2 regions of the Anabaena sp. FACHB-595 genome follow, and region 2 is predicted to be linked to the other one. Evidence: predicted binding sites of a transcription regulator. Region 2 holds the regulator's gene; the other holds the start of a gene.
What was found. The regulator NtcA, encoded in region 2, controls nitrogen genes in cyanobacteria. The targets are predictions, from matches to a motif close to TNTGTANNNNNNNNTACANA.
Positions count from the first base shown of each region.

Region 1: the regulator NtcA is predicted to act here: its motif matches at 2,025-2,044, upstream of ACN222_RS02420 (cell division protein SepF).

Region 1 covers NZ_CP183473.1:580,738-583,967, reverse strand. The annotation lists gene ACN222_RS02430 (DEAD/DEAH box helicase) at 1-301, opposite strand, end outside; gene proC (pyrroline-5-carboxylate reductase) at 413-1,225, opposite strand; gene ACN222_RS02420 (cell division protein SepF) at 1,324-1,920, opposite strand; gene ACN222_RS02415 (YggS family pyridoxal phosphate-dependent enzyme) at 2,293-2,961, opposite strand; gene pipX (transcriptional coactivator PipX) at 2,958-3,230, opposite strand, start outside.
Region 2 covers NZ_CP183473.1:5,261,300-5,264,529, forward strand. The annotation lists gene fabI (enoyl-ACP reductase FabI) at 69-845, opposite strand; gene ntcA (global nitrogen regulator NtcA) at 1,474-2,145, shown strand; gene ACN222_RS21950 (DUF3084 domain-containing protein) at 2,475-3,230, shown strand, end outside.

The sequences.
Region 1 (3,230 bases), 1.7 Mb from region 2:
TGATGGAAGCATCACCAGTTAACAGCCCAACTTGCTCAAACCCAAATTTCTCACGAAAATCACGTAATTTTTGATTAGATAACGCCTTTAAGGGAGTGGTGTAAAACACTCGTTTCCCCCGTGTTAAAGCACGATAAATGGCGTATTCTCCTACTAAAGTTTTGCCCGAACCTGTGGGCGCACACACGACAACAGAGCGTCCCGCGTTAAGGGACGCGATCGCATCTTTTTGAAACTGATCCAGATCAAAGGGAAATATCAACCCTAAGTCTAGTTCGGGAGACGGCGCGGGATAATTCACTCAATTAATTTTTCAACCAGACTGTTTACTATATTAACGAGTCTTTTGTCAACTTCGACATTAGTCATTATTTAACTGTCAACAGTCAACAGGCAAAACATCGATTAATAACTATTTTCCTAGTTCTTGCGATCGCCATGTAGCTGCTTTGACGGCTTCGATTAAGGCTGAACGGAATCCCGCTTTTTCTAGTTGGGCAATCCCCGCGATGGTAGTACCGCCAGGGCTAGTAACTCGGTCTTTGAGTTCGGCTGGGTGGAGTTTACTTTCGTGTAATAGTTGGGCTGTTCCTAGCACAGTTTGTAATGCTAGTTGATTGGCTATTCCTCTGGGTAAACCCGATGCCACTCCCCCATCAGCGAGGGCTTCTACCAATAAAGCTACGTAAGCCGGGCCACTGCCAGAAAGCCCGGTGACTGCATCCATCAAACTTTCGGAAACTTCGACTACTTCCCCTACTGCGGAAAAAATTTGTTGCGCCAATTTTTGGTGTTGGGCATAAGTGTAGGCACCAGAGCAGATAGCGGTCATCCCTGAGCCTACAGTGGCTGGGGTATTGGGCATGGCTCTAATGACTGGTGATTGGGGAAACGCCGCTTCTAGCTGGCTTAGAGACACCCCTGCAAGAATGGAGACGACAAGGGGGGAATGGTCTGTGAATACTGTATCTGCTAATTCTTGAGCGATCGCACTAAACACTTGTGGTTTCACCGCCAAGAATACAACGTCTTGAGCTTGTGTGAATACCAAACTGTTATCTGTGGTCACACCCACATGATATTTTTGTTGTAAAAAAGCTTGTCGCGCTGTTTGCGGTTCGCTGACTATGACTTCTGATGGTTGATAAATTCCCCGCGCAATAAGGCGGGATAAGAGCGCTTCTCCCATTACCCCGCCACCAATTAAACCAAATTTTATAGTCATTAGTCGTTAGTCGTTAGTCGTTATTCGTTAATCAATAGTCAATAGTCAAAAATTTTCTCTTTTGGACTCTTGACTATGGACTAATGACTAATTTAACTTTATTGTGCCATCCGGTTGGTTTCGTTGCCCCAAGCTGGCGGATTAGTTGAAGCTGGTCGTGCTGGACGTGCTGGGGGTTGGGGTACTTCATGAATAACTCCACCTTGGGTGCTGACTTGCACACAGCTGGGGGTAAACAAAAAGATACTTTCGCCAATCCGTTCTTGATGTCCATCTAGCGCGTAGGTTCCACCTGCAACAAAATCAACAGCTCTTTGTGCTTGATCTGGGTCCATGATGGTCAAGTTCAGCACTACTGATTTACGTTCACGCAATGCTTGAATTGCCTGGGGCATTTCTTCAAATGTACGAGGTTCAAGCACCAATACTTCAGAAATTCCGTTAATTGCTCCTGGCATACCAATCACATTCCCCATCGCCGATTTTGTTCCTGCTGCTACGTCATCACCCATTGTAGTCATGGGTTCGCGCCAACGTCGATTGTTTGGGGCAGCCTCTGCTGGTGCTGGTTGGGGATTTTCTTGTTGATACAGGTTTTGGTAGTTATCTGTATCTGCCTCTTCTTCGTAGTACTCGTATTCTACCTGCTCGTTGAGACCAACAAAGTCTCGCAGTTTAGAAAATATATTGTTCATTTAGTTGCACTCCTTCTGCAAATTGCCTCTAATTATCCGGTTAATCGTTAATGTAGCTGTTTAACTAGCTACTAAGGGCAAATAGCCTATTAATTTTATCGCTATTTGTAGCATCTACTACTGCTATTGGCAATGGACTAACGCTATTGGGAACGCCTGTACATTAACCTAGATACAATAATTGAGTCAAGATTATATCCCAACAATTATCCGAAAGAAAGTTGACTAAAGTTATTTTTAGTGCGTTCTCGTGATTATTTACTTTTATTTACAGTGGAAATCTTGTAACTTATTGCACTATTATGGAAAATAATTGTCCGTATTCCATACCCATGGCTATTTGATACTAGAAAAAAATCCGAGTAATATTGCTTAAGTACGCTGCCCAAATAATATAGTCCCCAATCTTACCATCGTCGCCCCAGCTTGTACTGCAAGTTGGTAGTCCCCTGACATACCCATCGACAACTGACCCATGTGAATATGATCCCAGTTTTGTTCAGCAATATCTTTGGCTAATTTGTAAGTAGTATTAAATACATAAAAAATTTCCGCATCATTTAAGCCAAAAGGCGGAATTGTCATTAAACCCTGAATTTGTAAAGTTTTACAGTGGTTGAGTGCAGGTAAATCTGTCAGCAGTTCTGGTACAGTCCAACCAGACTTATTCGGATCTGGGAGGATTTTCACCTGTAGACAAACTTGAGGATTGACTCCTAGCTGTTGCGCTAGTTGGTCTAAACGCTGTGCTAGTTTCAAATTATCTACAGAGTGAATCCATTGAAATTGTTCTAGAGCTTTTTTGGCTTTGTTCGCTTGCAAATGTCCAATAAAGTGCCAAGTAATATCCGGTAAGTCATGTAACTGGGCTTTTTTACTAGCAGCTTCTTGGATACGATTTTCGCCAAAATCGCGGATACCAGCAGCATAAGCAGCACGAATAACTTCAGTCGGCATTTGCTTTGTGACAGCAATTAGCCTGACTGAAGGCGGTAGGGAAGCCCGAATTTGAGTAATACGTTCGTTGATCGAACTAATCATTGGAAGGTGCGTTGGAAAACACTCTGAAGCTGATCGTACTCCTGTGATTGACCATTGCGACGCAAATTACGCAAGCGATTTTCTAACAACATTCTCGCCTCAGTGCGTCCTATCGGTTGAAACTTTATAGCTTTAATGTCATTCCCTACTAGAAAGAATAAGCGTTGAGCGTAAAGTGTTGTGAACAAATCCTGGCTTTCATCAACCATGCAGATCCGATATAGCAAACCCCAAGTAGGGTGATTTATGTAAGTTTCCGAGTTTTCTGG
Region 2 (3,230 bases):
TTCTTTTTCCACCTTGTTTGTTCCTCATACCTAATCCCCAATCCCTAATACCCAGTACCCAGATTTTATTACATCCCCATGATTTCGTATCCTGCATCTACGTACAGGACTTGACCAGTAATACCGCTAGCTAAATCACTAGCCAAGAAAGCGGCTGTATTGCCCACTTCTAGCTGAGTCACAGTCCGACGTAAGGGGGCTACTTGCTCCACATGATGAATCATATCTAAAATGCCACCAACGGCACTAGAAGCCAAGGTGCGGATGGGGCCAGCAGAGATGGCGTTAACGCGAATATTTTGAGAGCCGAGTTCAGATGCTAGATAACGTACACTAGCTTCTAATCCGGCTTTGGCTACTCCCATAACGTTGTAGTTAGGAACAGCTCTAACACCACCCAAATATGACAAAGTAATAATACTACCGCCTTCAGTCATTAGGGGTTTAGCCGCACCACTTAACTGCACCAGTGAAAAAGTGCTGATATCTAAAGCCGTGGCAAAACCAGCACGAGATGTTTGGCTAAAATCTCCAGTCAAATCATCTCTGTTAGCAAAGGCTAGACAATGAATCAGAATATCTAACCTGCCCCATTTATCGCGGATGGTATCAAAAGTAGACTGAATTTGTTCATCATTTTGAACATTACAAGGCAAGAATAAGCTGGGGTTAAGGGGTTCTACGAGTTCTGAAACTTTCTTCTCAAATTTGCCACGTTCATCTGGTAGATAAGTAATACCAAGGTTAGCTCCGGCTGCGTGCAGTTGTTGGGCAATTCCCCAGGCAATGGAACGATTATTGGCGATACCTGTAACCAAGGCATTTTTTCCAGTCAGATTCAGCATAGAGATTTTTGTTGTCATTAATGTGATCGATTCATTTGTACAGCTTGACAGAAATCACTACCCAGTAGAAGAGGTAATCAAGCTATGTTGGGAATTTTCTTGCTGTTTAACTCGAAAGAATGTCTAGGGGACAGGAGGAGAGCAAGAGAGGCAAGGTAGGCCAGGGAGGAAAGAGGTTCAGAATTTTTCTTTTCCCCCTTACTCAAGAACAGCCTGCCTGAACCAAGATAGGACTTAGGCAATCTATACCCCTATACCCCTATACCCCTATACCCCTACACCCTTATCCAAACCCTTTATCTTTGTTTTATACATGGTTAGCAAAAATGATGATTATTAAGGGCGTTTTTTAGAATAAAATGTTTGTTATTTCTTAAGATATTTTCAAGATTACTTAATTTTTTCTGCAAAAAACCTGATGGTTAGAGAAAGTAGAAGTATCTATCAAGAACTGCTAGCTAAAAATAGCAAAAGTTGGGTATCATTATGAACAAATAACCATAAAGTTGTACGTTTGAGTATAGGAAAGTACAGAAAGGTTAACGGTGCTTTATTGATTTTTCAGGTGTATTCTTAGGTAATTAGTTTTTAGTTTTTTGTTATTCCGGCATTGGGTAGGGGAAGGGAGATGATCGTGACACAAGATAAGGCCCTAGCAAATGTTTTTCGTCAGATGGCAACCGGAGCTTTTCCTCCTGTTGTCGAAACGTTTGAACGCAATAAAACGATCTTTTTTCCTGGCGATCCTGCCGAACGAGTCTACTTTCTTTTGAAAGGGGCTGTGAAACTTTCCAGGGTGTACGAGGCAGGAGAAGAGATTACAGTAGCACTACTACGGGAAAATAGCGTTTTTGGTGTCCTGTCTTTGTTGACAGGAAACAAGTCGGATAGGTTTTACCATGCGGTGGCATTTACTCCAGTAGAATTGCTTTCTGCACCAATTGAACAAGTGGAGCAAGCACTGAAGGAAAATCCTGAATTATCGATGTTGATGCTGCGGGGTCTGTCTTCGCGGATTCTACAAACAGAGATGATGATTGAAACCTTAGCGCACCGAGATATGGGTTCGAGATTGGTGAGTTTTCTGTTAATTCTCTGTCGTGATTTTGGTGTTCCTTGTGCAGATGGAATCACAATTGATTTAAAGTTATCTCATCAGGCGATCGCCGAAGCAATTGGCTCTACTCGCGTTACTGTTACTAGGCTACTAGGGGATTTGCGGGAGAAAAAGATGATTTCCATCCACAAAAAGAAGATTACTGTGCATAAACCTGTGACTCTCAGCAGACAGTTCACTTAAAGAAGAATAGCAGGAGTCAGAATTCAGAATGTGGCTAACTATTAGCACAGGCTAAATCCTACTCATTATAGATTTAGTTGGTTTCTTCAATCCGTTTATTTAACTCAAAGTGACGGTGAACCCATACTGAAATTCTGGCTCTTGCCTTCTGCACTCTTTAAACAATTGGAACCATCAGAGGTGGTACGTGTTATATTTTTCTCAATGACACCCATAGTTAGAAGTAAATCGAAAATCTTGAGTAACTTCAGCTATTCCCACCCTCCCATCCTCCACAAAGAATGATTGAAAGTAGTAGGCTGTATCTGGACTCAATTGGGTAGCTGAAGATGACCACTGGGTACATCCTCATAGCAGCAATTTTAATTTTGGGAGGTGTAATTGCCACTGTTGGCGATCGCATCGGCACAAGAGTTGGCAAAGCACGCCTCTCTCTGTTTAATCTACGCCCCAAAAACACGGCTGTACTGGTGACAATTTTGACAGGAGGACTAGTTTCAGCAACTACCTTGGCAATCTTATTCATTGCTGACGAAGGACTACGTAAAGGGGTTTTCGAGTTAGAAGATATTCAAAAAGACCTCAGGCAAAAACGAGAACAGCTCAAAGTCGCAGAAGAGCAAAAAACTCAGGTGGAAATTGAACGTAATAAAGTTAATCAAGAGCTAGAAACCACCAGAACAGATAAAAAACAGGTAGAAACTCAGCGCGACCAAGCCAAAAAAGAAAAATTAAAAGCACAGCAAGATTTAGCGCAAACCCAAGCACAATACCAGCGCACCCAAAGCCGACTGGGACAAGTAGTTACACAATATCAAAAAGCGATCGCTGAACTGCAAAGCGTTTACAATCAAAGAAAAGCCTTACAAGGGGCAGTGGAACAACTCAAGACAGAACGCCGCAGGTTATATGCTGAAGCTAAAAAAGCCATAGAACAACGGGACAGAGAACTAGCTAACCGTCAACAAGCGATAGAACAACGGGACAGAGAACTAGCTAACCGTCAACAAGCACTACAACAGCGCGACCAGAAAATTTCCCAACTAGATAAAATAATTCAAAATCGTAACTTGGAAATTGCACAG